Regions from separate parts of the Bacillus sp. MUM 13 genome, predicted to be linked through region 1. Evidence: predicted binding sites of a transcription regulator. Region 1 holds the regulator's gene; each other region holds the start of a gene.
What was found. Region 1 encodes LexA, which represses DNA repair genes until DNA is damaged. Its sites were predicted from a motif close to CGAACATATGTTCG; they were not measured.
Positions count from the first base shown of each region.

Region 2: BIV59_RS17255 (Y-family DNA polymerase) is a predicted target of LexA. The motif match lies at 8,948-8,961, and genes of this name have one in related genera.
Region 3: pcrA (DNA helicase PcrA) is a predicted target of LexA. The motif match lies at 2,053-2,066, and genes of this name have one in related genera.

Region 1 covers NZ_MLYQ01000019.1:2,642-13,295, reverse strand. Annotated here, with positions in the region: gene BIV59_RS06515 (zinc-dependent alcohol dehydrogenase) at 1-596, shown strand, start outside; gene BIV59_RS06510 (hypothetical protein) at 614-829, shown strand; gene BIV59_RS06505 (spore coat protein) at 826-1,125, shown strand; gene BIV59_RS06500 (L-dopachrome tautomerase-related protein) at 1,180-2,265, opposite strand; gene BIV59_RS06495 (spore germination protein) at 2,419-3,915, shown strand; gene BIV59_RS06490 (GerAB/ArcD/ProY family transporter) at 3,912-5,033, shown strand; gene BIV59_RS06485 (Ger(x)C family spore germination protein) at 5,034-6,098, shown strand; gene BIV59_RS23185 (FbpB family small basic protein) at 6,935-7,066, shown strand; gene BIV59_RS06480 (sporulation protein) at 7,112-7,501, shown strand; gene lexA (transcriptional repressor LexA) at 7,763-8,386, opposite strand; gene yneA (cell division suppressor protein YneA) at 8,543-8,854, shown strand; gene BIV59_RS06465 (YneB family resolvase-like protein) at 8,871-9,524, shown strand; gene BIV59_RS06460 (DUF896 domain-containing protein) at 9,587-9,823, shown strand; gene sirA (sporulation inhibitor of replication protein SirA) at 10,093-10,533, shown strand; gene BIV59_RS06450 (YneF family protein) at 10,619-10,654, shown strand, end outside.
Region 2 covers NZ_MLYQ01000082.1:1,839-12,492, reverse strand. Annotated here, with positions in the region: gene BIV59_RS17300 (ABC transporter substrate-binding protein) at 1-96, shown strand, start outside; gene BIV59_RS17295 (ABC transporter permease) at 178-1,188, shown strand; gene BIV59_RS17290 (ABC transporter ATP-binding protein) at 1,181-1,975, shown strand; gene proC (pyrroline-5-carboxylate reductase) at 2,259-3,107, opposite strand; gene BIV59_RS17280 (MBL fold metallo-hydrolase) at 3,923-4,900, shown strand; gene BIV59_RS17275 (SDR family NAD(P)-dependent oxidoreductase) at 4,875-5,696, shown strand; T-box leader at 5,750-5,974, shown strand; gene proS (proline--tRNA ligase) at 6,020-7,450, shown strand; gene BIV59_RS17265 (peroxiredoxin family protein) at 7,492-8,031, opposite strand; gene BIV59_RS17260 (hypothetical protein) at 8,247-8,774, shown strand; gene BIV59_RS17255 (Y-family DNA polymerase) at 9,026-10,282, shown strand; gene BIV59_RS17250 (YolD-like family protein) at 10,326-10,654, shown strand, end outside.
Region 3 covers NZ_MLYQ01000090.1:17,276-27,929, reverse strand. Annotated here, with positions in the region: gene BIV59_RS18360 (DUF3048 domain-containing protein) at 1-656, shown strand, start outside; gene BIV59_RS18355 (YerC/YecD family TrpR-related protein) at 688-981, shown strand; gene pcrB (heptaprenylglyceryl phosphate synthase) at 1,229-1,912, shown strand; gene pcrA (DNA helicase PcrA) at 2,085-4,325, shown strand; gene ligA (NAD-dependent DNA ligase LigA) at 4,429-6,435, shown strand; gene BIV59_RS18335 (CamS family sex pheromone protein) at 6,449-7,618, shown strand; gene pruA (L-glutamate gamma-semialdehyde dehydrogenase) at 7,897-9,444, shown strand; gene gatC (Asp-tRNA(Asn)/Glu-tRNA(Gln) amidotransferase subunit GatC) at 10,103-10,393, shown strand; gene gatA (Asp-tRNA(Asn)/Glu-tRNA(Gln) amidotransferase subunit GatA) at 10,408-10,654, shown strand, end outside.

The DNA of each region.
Region 1 (10,654 bases):
CTGTTATCGTTTTGGGATGCGGTCCCGTGGGACTTTTTGCACAAAAGTTTTGCTGGCTAAAAGGGGCAAAGCGGGTGATTGCAGTCGATTATGTGAATTACCGCCTGCAGCATGCAAAACGGACAAACAAAGTTGAAATTGTGAACTTTGAAGATCATAAAAATTGTGGAGAATACTTGAAGGAAATCACTAAGGGCGGTGCGGATGTAGTCATTGATGCTGTTGGTATGGACGGAAAAATGACCGATATGGAGTTTCTTGCCAGCGGATTAAAACTTCACAGTGGTGCATTGGGTGCATTTATCATGGCGACCCAGTGCGTCCGAAAAGGCGGCAATATCCAGGTAACAGGCGTTTATGCGGGGAAATATAACGGATTTCCATTTGGAGATGTTATGAACCGCAATGTAAATATTCGCTCAGGACAAGCACCTGTTATTCACTATATGCCTTATATGTTTGAACTGGTTTCTACAGGAAAGATTGATCCGGGAGATGTGGTCAGCCATGTCCTGCCGCTCAGTGAAGCAAAGCGCGGCTATGAGATTTTTGACACCAAAACAGATGATTGTATAAAAGTCGTCTTGAAACCTTAAGGAAGGAGGATTGAAAAATGAACTATGCCCTACATGAAGTTCTTGAGGTTCAAGAAATGGCTGCTTTTAAAACAAATTGTTTAACCAAATCTAAAACAATGAAAGCGCTGGTTAGTGACTCAAGGCTAAAGGAAATTATGCAGCAAGACATTGATCTTTCCACCAGACAGTTAGAAGAATATACCTCTGTTTTATCTAATGCAAAGCAATCGTTAGGAGCTGAGTATAATTGAATTCATTCATTGAAAACTTAACAGGAATGGATGCACTTTCCGACCAGATTGTTGCGATGGATTTATTGATTGCGGCAAAAAGCGGAGTTAGAAATTACGCCATGGCTGTTACGGAAGCCGGAACACCTGAAGTCAAAGAAATGCTGACTCGGCATCTGGATGAAGCTATTGAGATGCATGAACAAGTTTCCGGTTATATAGTGGAAAAAGGATGGTATCACGCTTGGGATACGAACGAGCAAATCCAATTGAACTTGACAAATATGAAGACCGCTTTGGATTTGCCAACACTATAGATCATGTAAGGAACAGTAAGGAACAGTTTACTATAAACTGTTCCTTATTTGTTGTCAAAATGCTGGAGCAGGCAATTCGTCAATGTTTATGCGAAGCAAACTATACGGTTTTTCTCTCAGGTCCCTGCCATAATGAAAGCGGGCCTGCCGGTGTAATTGGTTCACAATAAGATATAAGTATTTATCCGGACCAATCGAAAACGTATCCGGCCATAAAATCCGCGGGTCATGTGCAATGGTTTCCATGTTCCCGTTCGGCATGATCTTGCGTATGCTGTTGTTTTCATAATCCCCTGCATAGACGTTTCCTTTTGCTCCGGTGATCATTCCGTCAGATGCCCCTTTTTCTCCCCTATACTCTACCAGGGAAAGTAAGTCCGTCTCCGGTATGTTTCTGTCTCTCAGGGCTTTTGTTGAAATGGAGAACAGATAACGGCTAGTTAAAGGACAAAAAAATAATGTCTTACCATCTGCTGATATCGCAATACCATCAGACGCCATTCGGAAGGGAGATATGGAACCGTCTTTATTTCTATTCATCAGTATGTTGCCTTCTACTTTTGGCATAAAATAGGGATCGGGTGATGTAGGTGGGGTTCCGCTTAACCTTCTGAATGCTTTTCCGGTTTCTAAATCCACAACAATGATCCCTCCAGGGCCTTTGGAGGATGAATCTGTAATATAGGCATAACCGGCTTTTCCTACGCGAAAATCAAAGCGAACATCATTCAAATATGTGGTTGGCAGGACTACTTCTTCTGTAAAGGTATACACATTTCTGATTGTATTTGTGTTTAAATCAACGGCGACTAGTTTTGCCCCCCTTTTAATTGGTTCAGAAAAATTGGGTGCTGCTGTATCCAATACCCAAAGTGTTCCCCTTCCATCAGCCACTACACTTTGGACACTGATAAATGACATAGCAACGTTTGCTGGGTTAGCCAAATTTGTTTCTAAATTTGGATAGGGCTGCAATTGGTCTCCTGCAATTTCCGCCACCGTAAATTTTACGTCATCTCCCCATTTCGGAAAGCACACGAAAATACGCCCGGTTTCTGACACGGTAACGCCTGTAGGCATAGCCCCATAAAATGAATGAACGAGTTCTAACTTACCGAAATACTTTTCCATTGGCAGCATAAATTTTCATCTCCCTCATTTGAATGCTGTTTTTCTTGTCCCTAGGCACAAAACATTACAGAGCACTTGGTTTTCTTTGGTTAAAATCTATTCCCCTGAACATAATAAATGCAGGAGCTATTATTAAGGTATTCGGTCAGGTGGTATGTATTGATGTTTCGTAAAAAGAAAAGGGCAGCAGCGAATCAGAAAAAAAATGAAGAGAAAAAAAGGAATACTCATGAAGACGTGACACTTGAATTATTGAAAAAAGTAACAGAGAAAATGGATGATGCTGAAATCGTACAGAGGCAAACAAACAACGGTGTTTCTTTTTCACTTGTTTACATACAAACGTTAATTGACAAGGAGAGACTGAACGAGGCGGTTATTCAGCCGCTTCTCCTGAGCAAGGATCAGACGTTTATTCAGGGGATATCCACCTGTAGCGTTTTAAGAATCCATTCAATAGAAGAAGCCAAAGAACACATGGTGTTTGGTGCTGTTCTCATCCATGATCAAGAGAATAATGAATGGTGGGCGGTAAAACTGGAGAATTCGCTCAGTCGAGCAATCGAAAATTCAGAAGTTGAGACAATAATGTACGGGCCAAAAGACAGCTTTACTGAAAGGATTGAGCAGAATATGTTCATGATTCGGCGGCGTCTGCCTGTCACTGAGCTAAAAGCAGAAAAATTCCAGGCAGGTTCGAATACCAAAACCCAGGTTCAGATGCTTTATATTGAAGGAATTGCCAATCCGGATATCGTCGAAATTGCTCGGAAAAATATTTCTAAAGTTAACACTGACTTGATTTTGGAGAGCTCCAATCTTTCCGCTTTTATGGATGATCATACGCACAGTTTGTTTCCGCAGTTTATGCAGACGGACCGGCCGGACTCATGTGCCTTTTCACTGGGGCTAGGCAAGATCATTATTTTGCTAAATGATACACCTTTTGCGCTCATCGCCCCCATTACCTTTTTTCATCTGTTTCAATCTCCAGAAGATTATGTTCATCGCTGGGTGATTGCGAGTTTTTTACGGAGCCTTCGTTATTTTAGTTTTTTTATAGCCATTACTCTGATTCCTCTTTATGTCGCATTAACCACTCATCATTATCAGATGATTCCGCTCCAGATTCTGTATGTACTCACGGAATCACGGACCAAACTGCCATTCACTCCATTTTGGGAATCAGTGATCATGTTGGTTATCATTGAAATTATTAAAGAAGCGAGTTTACGGATGCCGACAAAAACGAGTCAGACGATTGGAGTGATTGGTGGTATTGTTATCGGACAAGCTGCTGTCGAAGCGGGATTTGCCAGCAAAGTGTTGATTGTTCTCGTGGGAATCTCGGCGATTGCGTCATTTTTAGTGCCGAATTATTTAGTCACAAAAGCAACTACCGTTCTTCAATTTTTGATTCTTATACTTGCATCATTTCTGGGGATCTTGGGGATTGCCTTTGGATTGATTCTTCTGCTCGCTCATCTGAATGCTCTTTCTTCCTTAAAACAGCCATTTTTTGCACCAGTTGCTCCGCTTTACTGGAGAGATTGGAAAGATCTTTTTGTTCGCGTACCATTGCCATGGGCAAAGCTGCGGCCGGAATATTTGAAGACAGTGAAAAAATGGCGGGTTTCTAAAGGGGAGGGGAGCGAATGAGCAGCAGATTTCAGTTGTTTGATCGAACTGCTGTTATGGGAAGCGGTTATATCTTTGCCATGGTGAACCGGATGCAAATGCTGTACTATGTATTAATTTTGCCCAAACATTTGGTCCATCCTTATATGATGGCAGGGATCCTTGGGGTGGGATTTCTTTCGCAGGTCAATCTTTTGATTTTGTCAAAATTTTTAACATCAAATTATTATGTTCTAGGTTATCGCGGCTTTGTACAACTATTTAGCGAAAAGCTTGTCCGATTCTTTGCACTTCTGGGCTTTTTTTTCATTTTAATTAAAGTGATCGTGACCACTTTGGGGTATGTCGAAATTGTCCACCAATTTATGTTTCCCTCGATGAAGACGAGCTGGCTTATTTTCTTCTTGATGGCATCCGGGTTTTATATCGCTTCTCAAGGGATGGAGAAAACGATTCGCTTGTCCATCATCGGTTTTTTTGCCACGATATGGGTGATTCTTGTCTATATTCCATATTTTTTGCCGCCGATTGCCGAAACTCATCATTTGTATCCGTTGGTGCCTGCGGCGAGTTCATTTCCTTCATGGTATGGACTGTTCATGATTTGGTCTGCCCTCTCTGGACCTGAGTATTTAGTTTGCCTCGGCCCCTGGATCGGCCCTAAGGAAAAGATTTTAAGGGGAATGAGTATAGGCAATGCACTGTCAGTCTTTGAATACCTTGTTCTGTTTGTGGCTTGTCTTCTATATTATGGTTCACCATACTTGGAGAAGATGAGCTTTCCGGTTGTGAACATGATCCGCTATCTGCAGTCACCCGTTTTTGAAAGGGTGGATCTTATATTAATTTCCCTAAACATGATTTATTTTCTCTATTTGATTGCCCTTTTTTTACTATGTTTATATGGAGCAATAAGAATCGTTTCAGGGAGAATAAACATCGAGACGAATCGTAAGGGATTTTTAGGAAGTATTATTGCCGTTTTTATATGTATGCTAGTCATTAATGGTTGGTACTGGAGGGAAGGAAAGGAATTAAATGTATGGGTAACTCTTCAGCTATGGCTGGGTGCAATAACCTACCTTTTGGTTCCTTCAGTACTTGCCATTGCAATGAAATGGAAAAGGGGGCAGTCTTAGATGAAGTCTTTTTTGTCCATCTTTTGTATCCTCCTCATTATTTCAGGCTGTTCATCACCTTATGTTGAAGACAATACTGTTGAGGAGATTGCTCCGGTCACGTTTTGGTCCCTGAATCAAGGTGAAGGAGGCAAACTGAAAATAACGACCCTCGTCCCTCCGGTTACTGATGAGAAAAAAAAGCTGTTTTCACTGAATGTGGATTTATTAAAGCAAGGGAAAAAAGAATTTAACCTGAAGTTTTATCGGGAGTTGAAGCTTGGCCAACTTCGCGTGCTGATCATTAATGAAAAACTGGCAAAAAAAGAAGTCATCTCGTTAATTGATACGATCCTCACTGATCCTGATGTATCTCCGCGTCTTTTTGTTGTATTGGTCAGAGGAAGCTTTGAAGATTTTTTAGAAAGTGAAAACAAAATGGAAAAGAATCTGGATTACAACCTTTACCGGATGTTCAGGCATTATGAAAGAAGAAATCAAGGGGAAATGAGCATCGTCAATTTGCATGAATTTATGGAAAAGGTCTACTCTCCTTATTCGGATCCAGTGCTTCCGTTATTTAAGGCAGACAAAGATAATTTTACGTATGAAGGAACTGCTTTATTTAATGAAAATAAGTATGTGGGTTCCTTTAATAAAAGGGAAGACCAAATGTTTCAGCTCATTGCCAATGACCACTATTTAAAGAATCTTCCCATCCCGCATCTCAATGTTTCCTTGGGTCAGGTACGCTCAACGGTTCATATGCAGGTCGATGATCATTTCAAAACGTTAACCATTCATGTTAAGCTAAAGGGAAGAATTGATGAATACCGAGGACACCGAAACATACTCAGCCGAACGGAAATGAATAGAATGAACCACGATATCGAGTCTTATTTCCAAAGGGAAACCGTGAGGCTTGTAAAGGAAACACAAAGGTTAAAGATAGAACCGCTGGAAGTGGGAGGCCATACGCTTTCTCCCTTGGTTCATCCAATGACACGAAGGGTATGGCTGGACAAATATGAAAAGATGAAGGTTATTGTGAAATACTCAGTGAAAATAGAACCGCTAAGTTTGTAATTTTAATAAGGTTTACACCTAAAAGAAGCCAGCATTTTTATTTGGAGCAAAAGTATTAATCCATAATAGGAAAAACACGAGTATCCACACGGAATTGATCTAGGCTGCCGAATTTCATGGGCCTTTTCTGATATGCCTATTTTTCCTATGCATGCTTAGAAAAGACCATGTGAAATAGGTCTTTGGCATGATATGGCTTAGACGAACCAAAGAAGTGATTTTATAACAGAAAAAGAAAACATTTACGGAGGAACACTTCTTAAAAACAGGCATGTGTGAGGTGTATGCATGGAAGAGCGTGTATAAGATATATACTTTGATACATCCTTGAGCGGGCACAACTTAAAAGCAAATAGAGTATTCACTGATTCATGTTTGGCTGCTGCTGGTTCTTATTACAGCGCTGAACGGCTGGGCATACTCGATTGAATACTCTTGCAGTATCAAAAACCTGATTTTATTAACGTTTAAGTAGTCTTAACTAAACATCCTGCCTATTTGGCAGAAAAACTGATTATGACTGATTGAATGGAACTGTTATTCATTACGGTATGACATTGACATTAACTATTAAATATAGTAAACTTAAAATAATTAAATGAATCGTTCTCCTGAAGGGGAGTAGCTTTTACAGCAAAGTCGTCATTACGGAATTCATTCCCGGCTTTGCTGGCAGCTTAATGCTGTTAGCGAGACCTTTGCCAATTTGGTAAAGGTCTTTATTTATGAGAAAAAGCCTTTACCATTATAATGGTTAAAGGCTTTTTCTGTTGTTAATAACTAAAACAGATTAAATCCTAAGGGTGGCATTCAAAGAAAAAAAGAGGGGTGTCCAAATGAAAAAAAGAAAAATCTCCATGAGGGAATTAGTGGAAAAAAATAAAAAGGAACTTATGAAAGATAAAGTGTTGAATGAAAAAATAGAAAAAAGATTAGAAGATAAATATTTAAAAATGAAATATCAATAAAGGTCAAAAGAATAGTTAAAAAAACAAACAAAGGAATGGATGTTCATGATCTTAAGAAAATATATGTCTATGTTAGGGATTGGTGCAGCAAATATTGATCTCGTATTAGAAAAAAACACATATAAGAAAGAAGAACTGGTATATGGAGACTTTGTAATCAAAGGAGGTACCATAGAGCAGCAGCTCAAACGAATTGAATGCAGCTTTATCCAGGTTAGTAAAAATGAAAAAAAACAGAAAATCATTGAATCTTCGACCATTTTAACATCAAGAATAATAGAACCAGAAAGTATTCATAACCTTCCATTTATGTTTAAGCTTCCGTTCTCTATAGAACCCTCGGATCAAACAACATCTCATTTTTTCAGGACGAGGCTGATATTTGATGAAGGAATGGAAAGCAAGGATCAAGACGGGATCAAGATAATCGGATAAAAAAAGTTAAATAAATTAATAGATTATTGCCACTTGAATCCATTTTTGACAATACAGTACAGGCACCACACGTCTTTTAAGGCTGTGGTGTTTTTTTATTAATATAAATACCGGGTTAATAACCTGAATCCTTTCAAAAAGCCATCCGGAAATTGATATGATGAAAAACAGGGATTAGCAAGTTATGATTTTTAAAAAAAGGAAATTCTATCTATGAATATATCAGCATATATTAAAAAAAAGCGCAATAGCATGCGCTTTTTAATGGATATTTCTATAAAGGCCAATGACTTTCCCCAATATAGCTACATTTCTCAAAATGATAGGGTCCATCGAAGAGTTTTCAGGCTGAAGACGTACAAAATCCTTTTCCTTAAAAAATCTTTTAACAGTGGCCTCGTTTTCTTCAGTCATAGCAACAACGATATCCCCGTTGTTTGCAGTGCTTTGCTGTTTAACGATAACGTAGTCGCCATCTAGTATTCCTGCTTCGATCATGCTTTCACCCATAATTTCAAGCATAAATACCTGTTCATCATGTGAGGCCATGCTTTCAGGAAGCGGAAAATATTCTTCAATATTTTCAACAGCTGTAATCGGCAATCCTGCTGTTACTTTTCCCAGGAGAGGAACGTTCACAACTTTGCTGCTTGGAATGCTGCTGCTTTCTTCCATTTCCAATATTTCAATAGCCCTTGGCTTAGTTGGGTCTCTGCGGATTAATCCCTTGCTTTCCAGGCGTGATAAGTGCCCGTGGACAGTCGAACTGGATGCCAAACCGACTGCTTCGCCAATTTCCCGTACGGAAGGCGGATATCCTTTTTTGCGCACCTCATCTTTAATGAATTCTAAAATATCCTGCTGTCGTTTAGAAAGTTTTGTCATACGCACACCTCTTCTCAAAATCCTTTGTCTCATTATAACATGCTGTTTTAAGAGATACAAACATAAGTTCGAATTTCTGTTGACTAAAAACACACGTTCGTATTATACTGTTCATATAACAAGCGAACAAATATTCGATTTGAAAGGAAGATTGTTATGAGAAGCCTAGTCAAAAAGCATTCTTATACTTTATTATTAGCAGGTTTAGTTTTTGTTCTTTCATTAATTTATTCTATTAATCTTAATAACGATGGCAAACAATCCTATCAATCAGTAACTGTGCAATCGGGTGACACGCTATGGAAGATAGCTGATCAATATAAAACAGAAGATTTGACAAAAGTTGAATTCATTGATTGGATAGAAAAACATAATGATATATACTCCAGAACCCTTAAACCGGGGGACAATATCATTATTCCAGTAACTAAAGGAGAACTTGTCAGTAACCTGGCAAGTGAACAATAAAAAAGGTTGGGAAAAAATGAATGCAATGATATACTGCCGAGTCAGCACTGAAAAATCCTCACAGGAAACATCTCTTGCCAGGCAGGAAGAAGAATTATTAAAGCTGGCGGATAAATTAAGTTTCGAAGTCTGTGCCACTATCAAAGAGCAAGCGAGCGGATATGAGCTGAATAGAGACGGGATATTTGAAATTCTCGATTTAATCAAAGATAAGAAAGCGAATGCCTTGTTGATACAGGATGAAACAAGACTAGGTCGGGGAAATGCGAAGATAGCTCTTTTTCATGTGCTTATCAAAGAGGGGATTACTATTTACACGCTTTCGCATGAAGGTGAAATTGAATTATCGGATTCTGATGCCATGGTAATAGAAATTGTCGGCATTGTTGAAGAGTATCAGAGAAAACTTCATAATCTAAAAATCAAAAGAGGCATGCTCCGGGCAGTAGAACAAGGATTCCGGCCAGAAAAAAACCTGAAAAACCATGGCAATCCTGCCGGCAGAGAGAAAAAGGAAGTTCCGGTCGAAGAGATCGTTCGCTTAAGGATGAATGGGCTGACCTTTGAAGAAATTTCAGCAACTTTAAGAGGATTTGGCTATAAGGTTTCTAAGGCAACGGTCCACCGCCGTTATCTTGAGCATCAAAAAGGGATAGAAAGTCAGTCATAGAACTTGTTTTTTTCGATGATTTTATATAACATGACAGTATCAGAAAAAGAAGGAGCGAGACGATGCTGTCGAAAGAAAAAATCGCCCGTATTAATGAATTGTCAAAGAAGTCAAAAGCAGAAGGCTTAACAAATGAGGAAGCGAAGGAGCAATCTAAGCTTCGAAGTGAATACCTTCAGACTTTTAGAAAATCAATGTCCGATACCCTAGAAAACGTGACAGTGATAGATCCAGAGGGCAATGATGTCACGCCCGATAAAATTAAAGAAATTAAAAGCATGAAAAAAAATCTGCATTAAACATTGCAGCTTGGAAAAAGAGAATGCATAAAATATGTATTCTCTTTTTTTAATAGCCTGAAATTTTTGGAATTTCGAGTGAGTTACCTTGAAGAAGCCCCAAGCTAAGTCTGTTTCCAATTTATTAGGGTGAAGTAATTGATAAAAAACCTCTCAATAGTGAATGAATTATGTTTTCGACAAAATCATTTAATTTTTTTATCATATAACAACATTTCTTTCCGATAATAGCAGATATAATAAGAAAAAGGCTGTTAGGAGGCGTTGTATTGAGAAATTATCGGATATATCTTATAGAAGATGAATTTGCCTATCATTTTTATGGCAGAGAGAAGATGTTTTTCAATTTGTTTTTGGAGTATACTAATGCCTCTGGTGAGAAGAAGAGTATTTTGCAAAAGCAAATCGAATATGTTACAAAAACGATACCAGAAAACCAGCTGCAGTCAGAAATAAAGAATAAAACAACAAAAAAAAATAATATAACGAGTCAGAATGGTGTTTATCTCTTAGACAATACAAATGGATTCAGTAAAGCAGCTCTAATCATCCATGTCGATTATTTGGCTTTAAAAGCAGACGGCAATTTTGAAGCTGAAACTGCATTTTTTGAATGCATTAGAAAATGTGACTCCAATTTTCTTGCTCTTGATTTCGATAACAATCGATATGGCTGGCTAAAACCGATAAAAGAGAGAAAATTTGTCTAAATAGAGGACTTTCTACTGCGCAGTATTGTATAATATTCCTTGGTCTAGTACACTGTATGATAGACAACATGAAGGAGGAAATAGTATGTGGGTATACATTCTAGTTGGTGTTCTGGCATTA
Region 2 (10,654 bases), on a different contig from region 1:
CAGAAATTGAAACTCGTCATCAATGAAAAGGCAGCGGCGGATATGGGAGTTACAATTAAGGATAGCTGGAAGAAAGAGGCCGAACTCATTAAATAATCATAGAACACGCCTTAACACATTTCGTTCTTCTTTCAATATCCTGTTTTACTTTGATTTTGCAGCGAAAGGGGAAATAAAATGCTTATATTATTCAGTTCGTTTGAGTCAGGAGTTATTTATGCAATCATGGCTTTAGGCGTTTACCTGACCTTCCGGATTCTTGATTTTCCCGATATGACAGTCGATGGCAGCTTTGTCACAGGAGCTTCTGTCTCAGCGATTATGATTGTCAGCGGATATTCCCCCATTACGGCAACACTGGCTGCCCTGGCTGCCGGATTTGCAGCAGGTACCATAACAGGTCTCCTTCATACAAGAGGAAAGATCAATCCGCTGTTATCCGGAATTTTAATGATGATTGCTTTATACTCTGTAAACTTGAGAATTATGGGGAGATCCAATGTTCCTCTTTTATCAGAGAAGACAATCATGACCAATATCAGTGATGTGTGGGCTAAAACCGGATTGGATGCTTTGATTAACTCTGCGTTTACTGCCATCGGCCTTGGAGATAGCCTTCCTGGGACCTGGGCCATTTTAATCGTGATGCTGATTTTGGCTGTTGTTATTAAAATAGGATTATCCTCTTTTTTGAAAACGGAAATCGGCCTTGCACTTCGGGCGACTGGCGATAACGAGGCGATGGTGAAAAGCTTTTCTGCTCATACCGGGAATATGAAGGTGCTTGGGCTTGCTATCGGAAACGCTCTGGTTGCATTTTCCGGTTCACTGGTCAGCCAGTATAATGGCTTCAGTGATGTAGGGATGGGAATTGGCATTATCGTAATAGGACTGGCATCCGTGATTATAGGGGAAGCCATATTTGGATCTAAAACTATCGGCAGGGCCACATTGGCTGTTATCGGGGGATCGGTTGTTTATCGCCTTGTGGTCTCCCTGGCTCTGCAAGTGAAGTTCCTTCAAACTGGGGATGTTAAGCTAATTACTGCCATTATCGTAATAGGGGCCTTAATTCTTCCGCAAATATCCGGCTACCGCAAGAAAGAGAGCAGGAAGAAAAAACGCCTGGAAGAACTGAGGCTAAGCAAGCTTAACAGCAAAAATAAGGGCGGTGAGGAGTTTGCTTAAGCTAAACGGAATATATAAAGTGTTCAACGAAGGCACTCCTGACGAAAAACTGGCGCTGGATGACTTGGAGCTTCACTTGGATAAAGGGGAATTTATCACGGTAATCGGAAGCAATGGAGCGGGGAAATCTACCTTGATGAACATGATTTCAGGAAAACTTCTTCCGGATGCAGGCGAGGTCTTTATTGATGGACGGGATGTTACAGGTACCGGGGAGCATATCCGCTCAGCGATGATAGGCCGTGTTTTTCAGGATCCGATGACTGGCACTGCTCCTAATATGACCATTGAAGAAAACCTTGCCATCGCCTATGGCAGAACCAAGAAAAGAAGCCTTGGATTCGGCGTTAATAAGAAAAGGAAAATATTTTTCAGGGAAAAGCTGGAGTCTCTCCACCTTGGACTTGAAAACAGGATGGGCGCCAAGGTCGGATTATTATCCGGCGGAGAGCGCCAGGCCCTTTCACTATTGATGGCTACCTTTACTGATCCCAATATCCTGCTTCTGGATGAACATACTGCAGCGCTTGATCCATCCCGCGCAGAGCTGGTTGCTTCTCTCACAAAGAAAATAGTCGAGGAAAATCAGCTGACGGCATTAATGGTGACACACAACATGCAGCAGGCGATAGATCTTGGGAATTCATTAATCATGATGGATAAAGGCAGAATCATTTTTCAGGCAAGGGGCAAGGAAAAACAGCATCTTACTGTTGAAAGGCTGCTCCATGAATTTCAAAGCATTAAAGGAGAGGGCATGCTGAATGACCGTGCCGTATTAATCTGAATAACCAATAACCCCCCGTTCATTCTTTGAACGGGGGGTTTCTGCGCTTTCTATTTAGGCGCTTTATCTGTCTGAGGGCCCCAAGGAAGGTGCCACAAAGACGTTGCCGCAGGACGCGGCATTCTTAGTCTTTGATCCTCTGACAGGCGTTTTCGGTTTTTATTAATCTAGATTCAGTGCCTACCTTGCTATGCAAAACCCTATTTGCTTCGCAAGGTGATCAAGGCGCTTCCGCTTTTCAAGCTACAAAGGGTATAGCCAAAATATTGGCTGGGGAATGGGCTTACCGATCTTCTTTTCCTGCATCCTCAATTTGCTGTGAAATCTGCTGGCCCATGCGCCGGGATTGCTGAGCGGCTTCAAATATACATGCTTCAAAAGCTTCCTGTACCCTGTATTCCGCTAAAACCCTTAATCCAGCTTCGGTCGTTCCTCCTGGGGATGTGACTTCCTTCCTGAGCTCTATAGGGGATTTGTCTGACCTTTGCAGCATTTCTGCTGCTCCTATTAAGGTTTGGATAATCAGGGATTTCGCTGTTGCTTTTTCAAGTCCAAGAATTCCTATGGAAGCTTCCATCGCCTCGGCCAGGTAATAAATGTAGGCCGGGCCGCTTCCGGAAAGCCCGGTCACAGCGTTTAACTGGTCTTCCTCAACTATTTCTGCTGTGCCTATTGTTTCAAAAAGAGTGATTGCATCATTCATTTCTTTATCATGCGCAAAGCGATTCGCTGAAAGGGCTGTTGCCGATTTACCTACGGCTGCAGATGTGTTGGGCATAGCGCGGACAATCGCGATATCTTTTCTAAGAATGCCTTCAAGGCTTGAAGTATGAACCCCTGCAGCTACGGAAATCAGCAGGGTGCTTTTTTGGAAGTGATTTCTTGATGCCAAAAGTGCTGCGTGCACATCCTTTGGCTTTACCGCCAGGACAGCTATGTCTGCTTCCGCTAATAAATCCTGTTTGGATTGTGTGGTGTATATCCCGAACTTCCGTGCCAAATAGGAGAGTCTATCTTGATTGGAATGATTGCCAGCATAAATTTCCTGGGGCTGATATTTTCCGCCTGCAAGCATTCCTGCAATAATGGCTTCTGTCATGGACCCGCTGCCGATAAAAGCGATTTTCCTCATATTTTCCATCTCCTTAGATTAGTGTCATGGCTCAATACCCTAGCATAAGTTCCTCATAGCTCTATTAGTGATGTGGACCCGCAGCTGGCGAGTGAAAATCCTCAAGATTAACCGGGACAAATAAAAAGACCTCCCGTCCAATAAAGGACGAAAGGTCTGGCTTCCGTGGTACCACCTTTTTTCATCTTTCCCAGGGGAAGATGCAGCTTAAGATCCATTAACGCTGGAATGTACGTCAGTTTTTGCTGAAAGCTATAAGGTAGGTTCAGTGTCACAGAGGGCGGTGAAGCCTTTCAGCCTAATTGAGCTTCACTCTCTTTCGCCATGCGGCATCTACTGGCCTTAATCAATGCCGTGCTATTTTTAGTTATTAGTGATTATGGGGCATGTACAAGCAGTTTGTCAATAATTAATTTTTCTGAAAAATCCCTGAGGCAGGAGATGCCAAATGTGAATCACAAATGCTGTTTAAACAGTTGTATACCCGGCCATTTCTGGGCTAGGCAGGTTATACAGTTATCCCGCTCTATATACAGAATGCCTAACAGACAGGTTCTTTGCTTCTTCGCACACCGATTGCCCTTGCCTTCGATAAAAAGTTATGTGAAAATAATGACAATTTCTGATTGTCAATGATAAACTAATGACATGATGGTTCATTTATCGTTTTGCTCTGTTAATGGTCTGTTCATGCTGATGCTGGGTTCCTCTGCACGATCCGGAGACACATGAGGCTGAAATTGGCAGCGTTTAATTAAATGACGCTGCATGTTTATATAATTATCTATTTAAATATAACTTTATAAGGGGTATGTATGATGGCCGAATGGATTGGAAATATTGCTAAATTATCACTTCCGACTCCCTATGCCGTAGGGGATGTGAATGTGTATGTTGTTAAAGGAGATGCATTGACATTGATTGACGCAGGCTCAAGGACCGGGGAATCCCGTTCTAGCCTGATCCGGCAGCTCGGGGAACTACGTCTTGAAATGAACGATATCGAGCAGGTGCTGATTACTCACCACCATCCTGACCACGCAGGCGGTCTCGACTTTTTTACAAAAGACATTAACATTCTTGGCCACCTCTATAACCAAAGATGGTTTGAGATGGATGAGGACTTTATTGAGCTTCATGACCAGTTTTATAAAGATTTTTCCCGTGAAATGGGCATACCAGATGAAATGCTTGGCTACATAAATGATTACCGGAGCGCAGACCGTTCCATTACCAATAAGAAGCTTACGTCCTTTTTGGCAGAAGGAGACGATCTTCCGGGACTTCGCGGATGGAAAACCATAGAAACTCCAGGACATGCACAAAGCCATTTGTCCTTCTATAAAGAAAGTGATGGAATCATGATAGGCGGTGATCATCTGCTTGCAAAAATTACGCCAAACCCTTTAATGGAGCCGCCTTTTCAGCCAGGAGAAGAGCGTCCTAAACCTCTTTTGCAATATAACAGTTCTCTCGAAAAATGCCTGGAGCTTCCTATTTCGCTGGTTTATACGGGGCATGGCGAAGAAATCAGGGATGTGCCGGCAGTGATACTGTCAGGCAGGGTACGGCAGCATGAGCGTGCTATGAAGGTCAAAAAGATGATAGAGGCACATCCATCTTCAGGCTTTGAAATATGCAGGCAGCTTTTCCCGAAGGTGTATCAAAGAGAGCTTGGACTGACCCTGTCAGAGACAGTTGGACAGCTTGATTATCTGGAGAGTTTAGGAGAAATTGAGCATGACACCTCTTCAGGTGTTATGATATATGCAATCAACCAATTGCAGAGGTGAAGAAGTGAGTAAAATACAGGGAAAATGTGTGGTAATAACAGGTGCATCAGGCGGAATAGGAAGGGAAATTGCCAGGCGTTCTGCCAGTCTTGGGGCAAAAGTTGTCCTGCTTGCAAGGAATTATAATGCGCTTTTGGAATTAAAGGAAGAATTAATTAAGGAGTATGGCACTGAAGCATATGCCTATCAGCTTGATGTAGGCGATTCCGATAAAGTCGGGGAAGTTTTCCGCGAGATTTATGAACAAGCGGGTGAAATAGACGTTCTTGTAAATAATGCCGGATACGGAGTCTTCAAGGAAGCGGATGAAACGGATATGAAGGAAACTGAAGCCATGTTCCGCGTGAATGTTTTCGGTCTGATGGCGGCCACTCAAATGGTGCTTCCAGGTATGAAGCGGCGCCAAAGCGGGCATATCATAAATATAGCATCACAGGCAGGAAAAATGGCCACGCCGAAGTCCAGTCTTTATTCTTCTACCAAATTTGCTGTTCTCGGGTATTCCAATGCCCTTCGGATGGAGCTGAAGAGGGATCATGTTTTTGTTACAACGGTCAATCCGGGGCCGATTCAAACCAACTTTTTTAACATTGCGGATGAATCAGGATCCTATACGAAAAATATCGAAAAATTCATGCTGAATCCAAAGGATGTGGCGGAAAAGGTGGTTGGGTCCATGTTTACCGGCAAGCGGGAAATTAACCTTCCGGGATGGATGAATGCCGCCAGCAGACTGCACAATCTGTTTCCGAAAACGGTGGAGACTCTTGGGAAAAGGGCCTTTTTTAAAAAATGACAAAAGGTCTTGACATGGACGGGCTAAAAATAATATAGTACTAAAAAACTGATAATGAAACGTTAAAGAAGGATTAGTAAAATATAAGGTGCCTATTACAGAGAGGGAATTATACAGCTGAAATATTCCTGAGGAACCCATTTGAACCTGCCTTCTGAGTTCTGCTTCGGGCCTTATGGCGAAGAGGCAGCGGTTAAATCCGTTATCCTTCTTAAGAGCATGAAACACTGCGGTGTTTTTTGAATAAGGGTGGTACCGCCAAAGCCTTGGTCCCTTTCTTGGGATCAGGCTTTTTTTGCGTTTATAAAAATGAGGTGAAATGAATGAAAAAGGAATTTGTCAAAGAAATTACACCCATGGGTGATGACTTTGCCCAGTGGTATACCGATGTTGTGACCAAAGCCGACTTAATCGATTATTCAAGCGTCCGCGGATCCATGATTATACGCCCGTACGGGTATGCGCTTTGGGAAAACATTAAAAATGAACTGGATATGCGGATTAAAGAAACAGGACATGAAAATGTGTATATGCCTTTGCTGATACCTGAAAGCCTTTTGCAAAAGGAAAAAGACCACATCGAAGGCTTTGCTCCTGAAGTTGCCTGGGTGACGCACGGGGGAACAGAGGAGCTTGCTGAGCGCCTGTGCATCCGTCCGACCTCAGAGGTGCTGTTTTGTGAGCATTACAGCAAAATTATTCATTCCTATCGCGATTTGCCTAAGCTTTATAATCAGTGGGCAAGCGTAATCCGCTGGGAAAAAACGACCCGGCCGTTTCTCCGGACACTGGAATTTCTCTGGCAGGAAGGACATACCGCGCATGCTACGGATGAGGAAGCACATGAAGAAACCAAAAGAATGCTTGATGTGTATGCAGCACTTTGTGAAGAGATTCTTGCCATACCGGTGATTAAGGGGCAAAAGACAGAAAAAGAAAAATTTGCCGGCGCAAAGTTCACATATACCATTGAAAGCCTGATGCATGACGGCAAGGCTTTGCAGACGGGCACCTCCCATCACCTAGGAGACGGTTTTGCGAAAGCTTTTAACATTCAGTACAGTGATAAGTCCGGTGCTCTGCAATATGTGAACCAGACTTCATGGGGCCTGACTACACGTGTGATTGGTGCTCTGATTATGGTGCACGGAGATGACAGGGGGCTGATTATTCCTCCAAAAGCAGCTCCGGTACAGCTGATGATCATCCCGGTTGCCCAGCATAAAGAAGGAGTGCTCGATTTTGCTTATCATTTAAAAAACAGGCTTTCCAAAACCTTCCGCACGGATATAGACGCCAGCGATAGATCGCCAGGATGGAAATTCAATGAACATGAAATGAAGGGCATTCCTCTCCGGCTGGAAGCAGGGCCGCGTGATATTGAAAAAGGACAGGTGATCCTTGTGCGCAGGGATACTGGCGAGAAGTCTTTTGTTCCAATTGATGATGTTGAACAGAAAGTGGCAGAAACACTTGAAGAGATCCAGAAAAGTTTATATAAAAGAGCGTTAAAGCTGCGGGAAGAAAAAACCTCCTCTGTGTTAACGATGGAGGAATTCAAGGAAGTGTCCGCCGCTCATCCGGGATTCATCAAAGCGATGTGGTGCGGAAGCAGAGAATGCGAAGATCAAATAAAAGAAGAAACAGGGGCAACCTCCAGATGCATTCCATTTCAAAAGGAAACCCTTTCAGATAAGTGCGTTTGCTGCGGCAAAGATGAAAAACATATGGTCTATTGGGCAAAAGCCTATTAATCATTCAAAAGCGGGAAAGCTGAAGACTTTCCCGCTCCTTATTAGAATTTGTCCTGAGTCAGTTCCGCCATTTTCTTTTCATCCATAGGCCCGATCATAACACTCCTGATCATGCCGTTTTTATCAAGGATATACGAAGTCGGAATCGTATAGACTTTATAAAGGCTGCCGATTTTTCCATTTTTATCGAGTGCGATCGGAAATGTCATGTTGTTATTCTTCACAAAATCCTGAACAGCTGCCAAACTTCTGTCATTTGCAGTCAAGTTAACGGCTAAAATGGTAATGTCTCTGTTTTGATTTTTCTGGAAAAAGCTCTGCATTTCAGGGATTTCTGACCTGCAAGGCGGGCACCAGGTTGTAAAGAAGTTTAAAATGACAGTTTTACCCCGAAAGCCGGACAGCTTAAGCTTTTTTCCATTTAAAGAGGCAAGCTCAAAGTCAGGGGCCAGATCTCCAGCTTCAAGACCGATGCGGCCCGTCTCTTTTTCCTGTGAAGATAACGCCGCAGCCTGCTGTCCATTAAGGCAGCATGCAGCGGAAATGATGGCTATAAGGCATAAACACTTCATCTTATTCATCGCAAGTCCTCCTTTTTTATAAAGGCTCTAAGCACTATGCTTTAGAGGAACATAGTACTTCTCTAATTAGAAGACAAGATCAGCAGAGCCGCTGCAAACTAGTATGTGCATAATGGCTTCTTTTCATGAAAATCCCATTTGGTAATTTCCCTGTTTTTTCCATGATTCTTTTCTGTTATTCTTGTTATATAGCAGACGGGAAGAAGGCGGGCAAAATGACTGATTTCAAAACATGTCTTATTGTATTAGGATGTTTCTTTCTTTTTGGATGCATCCAGCTCCAGACTCAAACAGAAAGTGTGAAAAAAGGGGAAATGGGCTTTATAACAGATCTTCAGGATAAAAAGAGGGTACTGATTAAAAATACATATTATACGGTTTCAGATTCCACCTATCTTAAAGACACGAGCGGCAGAAAGCTGGACGTTAATGATTTGAAAATCGGAATGAAAGTAAAGCCCTGGTACACTGGAAGCATTAAGCATTCTCATTCTCCTCCTGCCAGCACAGAAGCTAAGCTCTTGCTTGTCCAAAACGACCAGGAAAGCCTTCGGGAGCAGCAGGCCGTGCTTTCCGCCATTAAAAAACTGAAAAAGGGAAAGAGCGAACGATTTCTGGTGAGGGATTTTTCTCATATACCTGAGGATAAGGTGTATGTCATTGAAATGATGCGCCGGTCAAATTTAGATACTTCCTTTACAGTAACAGTCAATGCGGCAAACTTCGAAGTCCTTTTTTATTAGAAGATACCAGTGCAGATCTTCCTCCCTGAAGAGGGAGTTTTTTTTTGCCGGCATTTCCAATCATCTGCCTGCAGGTTTTCCGCAGGAATATCCCGGTATTTTCCTGGAAAATTGGATATAACCGGAATGGAAGCTCAAAATGTAGAATTTTGAAGTAAAATTTCCATTGAACACGAACGTGTATTCGATTAATATAATGGGTATACTAATGTAAGCGAACGTATATTCTTGTTGTTGGGTGGAGAAAGAACATGGATTACAGATCAATGCCGAAAAAATCTATCATGTGCATCGATATTAAAAGTTTTTATGCAAGCTGCTCAGCTGTCATGCTCGGGCTCGATCCGCTGGAATGCCATCTCGCTGTGGTAGGAAATCTGGAACGCTCCGGAAGTGTGGTGCTCGCCGCTTCTCCCAGGCTGAAAAAGGATTTTGGAATTAAGACCGGATCACGGATGTTTGAAATCCCTGATGATCCCCGGATTATCCTGACAGAGCCTAAAATGGCGGTATATCTGAGGATGTCTACAGAAATTACCCGCTTGTTCCATCGATATGTGCCAAAGGAATCCATCCATGTGTACAGTGTCGACGAAAGCTTCCTGCAGGTGGACGGTGCCGTGCCGCTGTGGGGGGATGCCAGGGAGATTGCCGAAAAGATAAGAAATGACATCGAACGGGAATTCCAGCTTCCATGTGCAATCGGGATTGGCCCAAACATGCTTTTAGCCAAACTGTGCCTGGATCTTGAAGCCAAGAAAAAGGGCATCGCCGAATGGTCATATGAAGATGTAAAAACAAAGCTCTGGCCCGTTTCTCCCCTTAACGAAATGTGGGGAATTGGAAAACGCCTTCAAAAAACCTTAAATGGGATGGGCATCTTTACAGTGGGGCAGCTTGCCAATTATCCGCTCCATTTGCTGGAGGAAAAATTCGGCATTATGGGCAACCAGCTTTACCATCATGCATGGGGGATAGATCTTTCTGAAATTGGCGCACCGATCATGGAGGGGCAGGTGAGCTTTGGAAAAAGCCAGATTCTTCTTCGCGATTATAAGGGAGAGGAAGAAGTGAAGCATGTGATGCTTGAAATATGCGAGGAGGTCGGAAGGAGGGCCCGGTCTTCACGCAAAGCAGGCAGGACGGTGAGCCTCGGGATCGGCTACAGCCGTGAGGAATTCGGAGGAGGCTTTCACCGGTCGAGATCCATTGACGAACCAACAAACATTACGATGGATCTATATGAAATCTGCCTGGAGCTTTTCCGGGAAAATTATGTTTCCAAAACAGTACGGAGCATATCTGTTACCTTATCCAATATCGTCGATGATAATGAAATGCAGCTGACATTGTTTGACTCATCACGCTGGAAAAAGAGGGACTTGGCCTATACAGTTGACCGTATCCGGAATAAATACGGCTCAAAAGCACTGCTTCGGGCTGTCTCCTATACAGCAGCTGGAACGGCTGTTTACCGCAGCAAGCTTCTGGGAGGCCATAAATCATAGTACAGCAATCATGAAATGCAGGATTTGTCAGGAGGGATATGCAGTGATTCGAGATCGCGGAAAGATTAAATGGACATCAATGATGCTTCCTGAGCATGTGAAAATGCTTCGGGATTGGGAAAAGGAAGACACGTACGAAGAACAGATTGCCCTGGATGAACAGCAATTGGAAGAAATGAACATGGTGATGGGAGAAGCCATGGAAACCGGAAGGACGGTAACCATCACCCATTACGGCAAACACAGATATGAGCTATTGATCGGCACCATACATTATTACAATGAAAGCGGGCAAAAGCTGCATATAGTAGACCGGTTTCAGCAGGCTCACATAATCGGGATCAGCCATATTGCAGATATAAGATTTACTTA
Region 3 (10,654 bases), on a different contig from region 1:
GCTTCAATAGTATTTATATAGCACATGGTTATAGCCCTGATGCCAAAAAACTGCTCAAAAGCGGTTATATTGATAATCTGAATGGGATCCAGTATGATGGCACACTGTTCAAACGATCTTCAGACCGGAAAGCTCCGCATAATTCCTATATTACCTACAGCAGCATTGAAAAGGGAGCAAAAATGAAATCGTTTAATTTAACCGGCGCGCCCAGGGCCTTTTCATTTTTGAACGCTAAGCAGCTGAAGGAATTGCAGGGAGACCCGGCAGGAACGATTTCCGTTTCATATGGTTCCGCATCATTCGATGATACTTATGCGTATGATAATGCCCAAGGAAAATATAAACGGTATACAAACAATCAGCAAACGGTGGAATATAAAACAGGTGCATCCATTCTGCTTGACAATATTTTAGTGATTGAGGCGCATCACAAGATTATTGACAGCTACGGGCGCCGTGATATTAACTTTACTTCAGGCGGCAAAGGATATCTCTTTCAAAAAGGGAAAGTGAACAAAGTAGAGTGGAAGAATGTACACGGGGAAATCGTTCCTTTCAGGAATGGCAAAGAGGCAGGCCTCGTCCCCGGAAAAACGTGGGTGAATATCATCCCGGATCATCCCGGGCTTGCTGGCAGCCTATCCTATAAGTAATAGGGAATCAGACATTTAAAGGAGATACACTATGCAAATAGAGAAATTAAGAGGAAAAGAACTGGACCAGCTTTTTAAAGCGGTTTTGACTTTAAAAGATTTGGATGAATGCTATCGGTTTTTTGATGATTTGTGCACGGTGAATGAAATTCAGTCACTTGCACAGCGCCTTGAGGTTGCACGCATGCTTCAAGAAGGAAAAACCTATCATAAAATCGAAACGGAGACAGGCGCAAGCACAGCTACGATTTCACGGGTTAAGCGCTGCTTAAACTACGGAAACGATGCCTATACAATGGCACTTGACCGAATTGCGGAAGACTGAGTTACCGAACGCTTATAAAATCAGCACAGACAGCCGGATTATCTATTCCGGCTTTTTGTTTTTTAGGGGATACTGGGCAGGTTCATGATAGCTATGAGTCCGGGCCTTCTGTTCTTGCTTGCATATACTTGCCTGGGCAGGACATGAGCTTTTCGTATTTGTTTCAGAAATTTTTTGCAAATACATCTCTTTTTTATTGAAAAATCTTAATGCTATAATGTAATGGGAATTAGAATGGAGGATAACGATGTACGATTTTCGCGAGTGGAAGCATGTGTTCAAACTCGATCCAGATAAGGAAATAAGTGATGAGGCGCTGGAGGCGATCTGCGAATCCGGAACAGACGCCATCATGGTGGGGGGATCTGACGGCATCACCCTTGAAAAAGTATTGGATTTAATGGCAAGGGTGCGCAGATATACCGTGCCATGTGTCCTGGAGATTTCTGACGCAGAGACGGTAACGCCAGGATTTGATCTGTACTTTATTCCCTCTGTCTTAAACAGCACAGATCCGGATTGGATTATGAATCTGCATCATAAAGCTGTGAAGGAATACGGGGAAATCATGAACTGGGACGAAATATTTGTAGAAGGATACTGCATTCTTAATCCTTACAGCAAGGCAGCGCTTTTAACAAAGGCTGATGCAAACAAGGATGCCGAGGATGTTGGAGCCTATGCGATGATGGCCGAAAGAATGTTTCATCTTCCTATTTTTTATCTGGAGTACAGCGGAATGTACGGAGATCCTCTTGTCGCAGAAAAAGCAAAAAGTAATTTGGAAGAAGCTGTCTTTTTTTATGGGGGCGGCATTGCTTCAGCAGAGCAGGCTAAGGAAATGGCAGCTCATGCAGATGTCATTGTAGTCGGAAATATTATTTATGATAACCTGGAAGCGGCACTGGAAACAGTAAAAGCTGTTAAATAGAGTTTGAAGGTTCTGATTCAATCCCGAAGCACCTGGCACTATGAGGCCAATATCAAGCAGGGAGTTAAGGGGAAAAGGCCTTTCTGCTTGTGCGCCTTTTCTCCGGGAGTGGACAAGGGGTTTGAATTTTTTATATACTAGGAACAAACGTTCGAAAAAAGGCGGTGTTTTCATGCAGTTTTTATCTGAGAAATTAGTAAATGGTTTAAATGAACAGCAGCAAAAGGCAGTGAAAGCAACGGATGGCCCCCTTTTGATCATGGCCGGCGCAGGGAGCGGAAAAACCAGGGTGCTGACACACCGGATTGCTTATTTAATGGTGGAAAAAGAAGTGGCGCCATGGAATATTCTTGCGATCACTTTTACAAATAAAGCAGCAAGGGAAATGAAGGAGAGAATCCGGGCAATATTGGGTGGAGCGGCAGATGAAATCTGGGTATCCACCTTTCACTCGATGTGTGTGCGGATCTTAAGGCGCGACATTGACCGGATCGGCTTTAACCGTAATTTTTCAATCCTCGATACAACTGATCAGCAATCGGTGATTAAACAGATTCTTAAAGATAAGAATATGGATACGAAAAAATATGATTATCGGGCAATCCTCGGCAGCATCAGTTCAGCAAAAAATGAACTTGTCAGCCCTGAAGAATTTGCAAAAACAGCAGGCGATTACTATAGCCAGGTGACTGCTGATGTTTATACAGAGTATCAAAAAAGGCTCCGCAAGAACCAGGCACTCGACTTTGATGATTTGATCATGATGACGATCCTGCTGTTTCAGCGTGTTCCTGAGGTGCTTGAATATTATCAGCGCAAATTCCAGTATATTCATGTGGATGAGTACCAGGATACAAACCGGGCACAATATATGCTTGTAAAGCAGATGGCATCCCGCTTCAGGAACATCTGTGTTGTCGGTGATTCCGATCAGTCCATTTACCGCTGGCGGGGTGCTGATATAGCCAACATCCTGTCTTTTGAAAAGGATTATCCGAATGCAACGGTCATTTTCCTTGAGCAGAACTACCGTTCGACGAAAAGAATTCTTTCCGCAGCCAACGGTGTCATTGGAAATAACAGCAACCGGAAGCCGAAGAATCTTTGGACTGAAAACTCTGAAGGAAATAAGATCTTTTATCTCCGTGCAGACAGCGAGCAGGGAGAAGCACAGTTTGTAGCCGGAAAGATTAATGAAATATCCAGGGATTCTGGCAGAAAGCTCTCTGACTTCGCCATATTGTACCGCACAAATGCACAGTCACGTGTCATGGAGGAAGTGCTGCTGAAATCCAATATCCAGTACAGCATCGTGGGCGGCATCAAGTTCTATGACCGCAAAGAAATCAAGGATATCTTAGCTTATTTGCGCCTGATTGCGAATCCGGATGATGATATCAGCCTGCGCAGGGTGATTAATGTGCCGAAACGGGGAGTAGGCTCTACCTCCCTGGATAAAATCGCGGACTATGCTGCAAGCCAGGACCTTTCCATGTTTGGGGCGCTGGAGGAGATTGAGCATATCGGTCTCAGCCCGAAAATCATGAAGGCGGCAAGGGAGTTCCGGGATCTTGTCAAAGGCTACAGCAACATGCAGGAATACCTTTCTGTTACAGAGCTGGTGGAAGAGGTCATCGGCAAGTCAGGATACCGTGAAATGCTTGAGGCTGAAAAAACAATCGAATCTCAAAGCAGGCTGGAAAACATTGATGAATTTCTATCTGTAACAAAGAACTTTGAGGAAAAAAATGATGATAAATCACTAGTTGGATTCCTGACTGATCTTGCTCTAGTGGCAGATATTGATTCACTGGATGATACAGATGAAGCACAGGAGACAGTCACATTAATGACGCTGCACTCTGCAAAGGGGCTGGAGTTTCCTGTAGTGTTCCTATTGGGGCTTGAGGAAGGCGTGTTTCCTCACAGCCGTTCACTCATGGATGAAGAAGAAATGGAAGAAGAGCGGCGTCTTGCTTACGTGGGTATTACGCGTGCAGAAACCGAGCTTTACATCACGAATGCCCAAATGAGGACACTATACGGACGGACAAACATGAATCCTGTTTCCCGGTTCATTAGTGAAATTCCGGAAGACCTGCTTGAAGACCTGATGCCGAAGCCTAAGGCCAAAAGGTTCAGCAGCCAAAGCAGCTATTCTTCAAAACCTGTTCAATCAGGCGGCACCCAGCGTACCCCATCATTTGGGCGGGCTGTATCGGCGCCTTCTAAAACAGGCGGAGATGAAATCGGCTGGAAGGTCGGCGACAAGGCTTCACATAAAAAGTGGGGAACCGGAACGGTCGTCAGTGTGAAAGGTGAAGGCGAAGGGAAGGAACTTGATATTGCATTCCCGAGCCCTACCGGCATCAAACGCTTGTTGGCCAAGTTTGCACCAATTGAAAAAGCATAAATGCGGGCATTCTCCCGCAGTCTAAAATAAAATAGAAGCTATTCAGACTGACTGAAGGGTCTGTCAGTCTGAATTTATCTGTAAAAAAGAAAGGGCTGGATTTATGGACATAAAGGCTGCGCAAAAAATTGTCACAGACCTGCAGAATCTGCTGAATCAGTACAGTTATGAATATTATGTAATGGATAAGCCCTCTGTGCCGGATTCAGAGTATGACAAGCTTTTAAGAGAGCTCATTGAATATGAAGAGCAATTTCCAGAGCTGCGCACTCCTGATTCTCCGACACATCGTGTGGGCGGAGCGATTTTAGATATGTTTGAAAAGGTCGAGCACAGCAGTCCGATGCTCAGCCTTGCCAATGCCTTCAACGAAGATGATTTAAGGGACTTTGACAGAAAGGTCCGCCAGGCAGTGGGAGAAGACTATTCCTATGTCTGTGAATTGAAAATTGACGGTTTGGCCGTGACCCTGCAGTATGAAAATGGCTACTTTACCCGCGGGGCGACCCGGGGGGACGGGACGGTCGGCGAGGATATCACGGAAAACCTGAAGACCATTAAAACCATTCCTCTTAAACTTAAGGAAGCAGTTACACTCGAGGTCCGCGGTGAAGCGTTCATGCCGAAGAAATCATTTGAAGCTCTGAACAAGGGGAAAGAAGAGCGCGGAGAGGAGCCATTCGCAAATCCGCGCAATGCGGCTGCAGGGTCCCTAAGGCAGCTGGATCCCAAACTTGCGGCGAAAAGAAAGCTTGATATTTTTCTATATGCCATTGCAGATCTTGGCGAAACAGGTGTGAAGTCTCACAGCGAAGGCTTGAACCTTCTGGATAGGCTTGGCTTTAAAACCAACCATGAACGGAAAAAATGCGCAGGCATTGAGGAAGTACTTGAGTATATCTCGGGATGGGGAGAAAAGCGTCCGAATCTGGCCTATGACATCGACGGAATCGTTGTAAAGGTGGATTCCCTTGATCAGCAAGAGGAGCTGGGAAGAACGGCAAAAAGCCCCCGCTGGTCCATAGCGTATAAATTCCCTGCCGAGGAAGTCATAACCACACTCAGGGATATTGAGCTTAATGTCGGCAGGACAGGGGTCGTAACCCCAACTGCCATACTGGATCCTGTTCGTGTTGCAGGCACGACCGTACAGCGGGCCACTCTTCATAATGAAGACTTAATCCGCGAAAAGGATATTAAAATCGGCGATAAAGTAGTTGTCAAAAAGGCCGGCGATATCATACCAGAGGTCGTGAATGTCCTTGCTGAGAAGAGGACAGGCGAAGAGAGGGATTTCTTTATGCCTGCGCATTGCCCTGAGTGCGATAGCGAGCTTGTGAGGCTGGAGGGGGAAGTGGCCCTTCGCTGCATTAATCCGAAATGCCCGGCACAAATCCGTGAAGGGCTGATCCACTTTGTATCCAGGAATGCGATGAATATTGACGGACTTGGGGAAAAGGTAATCAGCCAATTGTTCGGTGAGCATCTGATAAAGGATGTTGCCGATATTTATAAATTGACAGAAGAACAGCTTCTGGGACTGGAACGGATGGGAGAAAAATCCGCTTCAAATCTGCTGCAGGCCATACAGGCATCTAAAAGCAATTCGCTTGAACGTCTGCTGTTTGGCCTAGGGATCCGCCATGTCGGATCGAAAGCGGCGAAAACACTTGCCCAGGAGCTCGGAAGCATGGAAGCCTTAAGCAAGGCAACAGCAGAGGAATTGACTTCCATCAATGAAATCGGTGGGAAAATGGCTGATTCTGTTGTTTCCTATTTTGAGATGGAAGAGGTGCAGGAACTGCTGAAGGAGCTGCAAGCAGCAGGAGTTAATTTTGAATATAAGGGGCCGAGGCCGGTCTCTCCAGAAGAATCTGACTCTATATTTGCTGGCAAAACCATCGTGCTCACTGGTAAACTGAGTATATTGACAAGAGGCGAGGCCCAGGAGAAGCTTGAGGCACTGGGAGCCAAGGTTTCAGGAAGCGTCAGCAAAAAAACGGATCTCCTGATTGCGGGGGAAGATGCAGGCTCCAAGCTTGCCAAGGCTGAAAGTTTAGGAATTGATGTTTGGGACGAGGAACGGCTGATTGAAGAATTAAATAAGTAAGAGGGTGTAAGCCATGAAGAAAGTTCCCTTTCTCGTGCTGATTATAATGCTGTTTCTTGCGGGGTGTGCCCCGAAATTCGACAAGCAGCAGGAAGTGGTGAAGGATTCATCAAAATCAAAAGAAAAAGCAATTATTCCAAAGTACAAAATTTCTGATGAATACTACCGTACGATACTGCCATTTGAACCGGCAAAAGCGAGAGGACTTGTAGTTTCCAATTTAAATACCCGCTATGACATTAAAGAGTTCGAAACAGGGCTCATGAGAATAGCGCAGAATAATTTTGATCCGAATAAGTATCTTTTCCAGGAAGGGCAATCCCTTGATTCACATACCGTGAGTCTTTGGCTGAACCGCAAGTTCACTAAGGCACAGGCCAAGGAAAATGGCATAAAGGCCGGCGATAATATTGGCTTGAATCCATTAGATCCGGGTAAAGGCAATATTGATACCCGAAATAAGAAATATCCGATATACCTGGCCCACATTCTTGAGCAGGATTATCTGCTTAAGGATTCAAAGAATAAGGTGAGCCTTGGCGGTGTTGTGATTGGTCTTGCCCTCAATTCTGTACACTATTATCAAAAAGAAGAGTACGGCGCTACCTATAATACAAAAGTTCCTCAGGCGGAGGTTGTTTCACATGGTAAACAAATCGCCCAGCAGGTATTACAGCGCCTTAGAAAGATGGACAAGCTTAAAAACATTCCAATTACGATTGCTTTATTTGAGCAAAAGCAGAAATCTTCTGTGATTCCGGGGAATTTCATTTATTATACAAATGTAGATGCAGGAAGCGGTCAGGTGGATAAATGGGAAAAGGTGAATGAAAAGTATTATCTCCTTCCCTCTGATACTGCAAATACAGATCACAGAGATGACAATGTGGCATTCCTGAACTTTAAACAGGATGTAGAAAAGTATTTCCCTAACTTCAATGGAGTAATGGGAAGGGCTCTTTATGAAGAAGATCAAATGAAGTCTTTAAATATTGATATTCCGATTCAATTTTATGGGAGCTCAGAAGCAGTGGGCTTCACCCAATATGTAACAGGACTCGTTATGGAGCGCTTCCCTGCGTATGTTTCCGTCCAGGTGTCCATTACATCGGTAAATGGACCGGAAGCACTTATTGTGCGAAAAGCGAATCAGGACCAGCCAACCGTCCATATTTATGATTAATAGACTTTAGGAAATCCCGGTACTGCTGTACCGGGATTTTTTGCGGGAATCTGCCTCATGCCGGCTTGAGCGTAAGGAACAGGGTACAACTGTCTGCAAAAATCAGGCGGCTGAAGCGAAAACACCTGGCAATAGAACATACATGGATGTAAAAAGAAGAGATTAAAAGATTTTTAGAAAATTCTTTCAGAAATACTATATGAAGATGTTTGAAGAGTTTGAACTTATCAGTTAAAATGATAGATGGTGTTAAAGAATTATACATAGGAGGGATTATCTTGGTACAGGCATACAAGCATGAACCATTTACTGACTTTTCTCAAGACTCCAATAAAAATGGGTTCCTTGAAGGATTAAAAACCGTTAAGGAATACCTTGGCAAAGACTATGACCTATTAATCGGAGGAGAAAGAATCTCCACTGAAGATAAAATTGTTTCTTACAATCCTGCTAATAAAGACGAAGTAATTGGAAGCGTTTCAAAAGCAAGCCGCGACTTGGCTGAAAAGGCAATGGAGGCTGCTGATGAAGCATTTAAATCATGGCGCAAGGTGAAGCCGGAGGTAAGAGCTGATGTTCTTTTTAAAGCAGCTGCCATCATCCGCCGCCGTAAGCACGAGTTCTCGGCTCTTATGACGAAGGAAGCAGGAAAGCCTTGGCATGAAGCAGATGCAGATACTGCCGAAGCAATTGATTTCCTTGAATTTTATGCGCGCCAGATGCTGAAATTGAAAAATGGCCTTCCTGTTCAAAGCCGTCCGGACGAGTTCAACCGTTTTGATTATATACCGCTTGGTGTCGGCATTATCATTTCACCATGGAACTTCCCATTTGCAATCATGGCTGGAACGACTGTTGCTGCCATCGTTGCCGGAAACACGGTACTGTTAAAGCCGGCTTCAACAACACCGATTGTTGCAGCGAAGTTTGTAGAAGTAATGGAAGAAGCAGGCCTTCCTAAGGGCGTCCTGAACTTCGTGCCGGGAAGCGGTGCAGAAGTTGGAGACTACCTGGTAGACCATCCGCGCACACGCTTTGTTTCCTTTACAGGATCGCGTGAAGTCGGCATCCGCATTTTTGAGCGTGCTTCTAAGGTAAACGAAGGTCAAATATGGCTTAAGCGTGTGATCGCTGAAATGGGCGGCAAAGATACAATTGTCGTCGACAAAGAAGCAGATCTTGAATTGGCAGCGCAATCTATCGTGAAATCGGCATTCGGCTTCTCTGGACAAAAGTGTTCAGCATGTTCCCGTGCTGTTATCGTAGAAGATGTGTATGATCAAGTCTTAAACCGTGCTGTAGAATTAACGAAGGAATTGACTGTCGGAAATCCGGAAGACCAGTCATACTTCATGGGGCCTGTAATTGACCAGGCTGCTTATAATAAGATTCTTGAATACATTGAAATCGGAAAAGGAGAAGGCAGGCTATTAGCCGGCGGAGAAGGCGACGACTCTAAAGGATATTTCGTCCAGCCGACAATCATTGCAGACCTGGATCCGAAAGCCCGCTTGATGCAGGAAGAAATCTTTGGTCCTGTAGTGGCTTTCGCTAAGGCAAAGGATTTCGACCATGCTATTGAAATTGCCAACAATACAGATTACGGTTTGACAGGTGCAGTTATCACAAGCAACCGTGAAAACATGGAAAAAGCGCGCGAGGATTTCCATGTCGGAAATCTATACTTTAACCGCGGCTGTACAGGAGCTATTGTCGGATACCAGCCATTCGGCGGATTCAACATGTCAGGTACAGATTCCAAAGCAGGCGGACCGGATTACATCGCCCTTCACATGCAAGGGAAAACAACGTCAGAAGCCTATTAATCTCTTCTGTTCATAGAAGGTCTCAGACTGCAGACAAACCCGAAAAAGCGGGTTTGCCTGCAGTCTTTTTTGTTTTGGGCTATATTCGTGAACTTTGCTGCTATAGAACAAGGTGGCTGATTTCCGCTCCAGGATGCTACTTTCGGCGGGGCGGCCGGTGTGCCTCCGAAAAAAAGATAGATTATTGCTGAATGTTAGAAAGGAGAAAAGGTTTTAGTGCAGAGTGAAGTGGTATACTGCCATATTTCCCGGCTGTACTACAAAAAGAGACTATTTCCCGGACAATATTCGCGTTCCCTTCTATTATTTTGACTCCTTTCTTAAAGACTGCTGTTTTTTAATGAACTGTGGAAGGAGATTCATGCAAAATTATACATGCCCATATTATGAAAGCGTTCATTGCTGAAAATGAAAGCGGAAGCATTGTGAAGATCTGTTTTCCTATACTATCTATTGTTGCTTTAATGCAAGATAGTCTGATATGATTTAAAAGAATGTTCAAACAGATAAAAATCAGGCTTTTGCAGAACCGTTATGAATGATCATCGGCCCTTTTCATTAAGAGCCGATTTTTTCAATCAGGGGGTGCGGAGCCTTCCCTTTATTGGGTATCGGCACGGTTGAGGTGCTGTTTTTATTAATTTCCGGAGGTGGAAAGATGTCACGGATTACAATGGATCAGGTCAAGCATGTGGCACATCTGGCAAGGCTCGCTATTTCTGAGGAAGAAGCTGTACAATTTCAGAAGCAGCTTGATACTATGATTTCTTTTGCAGAGCAGCTGAATGAGCTGGATACAGAAAATGTCGAACCAACTTCACATGTGCTGAAAATGTCCAACGTCATGAGAGAGGATATTGCGAAAGAAGGCTTGCCGATTGATAAGGTGCTCAAAAATGCACCAGACAGCAAGGATGGACACATAAGGGTTCCGTCCATTATGGATTAAGGAGGGGAAGAAGGATGTCATTGTTTCAGCATGGTGTTCCAGAGCTTCACAAGCTTTTACATAGGAAAGAAATTAAAGCCTCTGAACTTGTGAATGAATCTTTTGAAAGAATCAGGCAGGTGGATGGTCAGATTAAGGCCTTTTTAACACTTGATGAAGAAAATGCCCGCAGCAAGGCGAAGGAAATAGATGAAAGAATAGCGTCAGGAAAAGATCATGGAAACCTATTCGGCTTGCCGATCGGGATTAAAGACAATATCG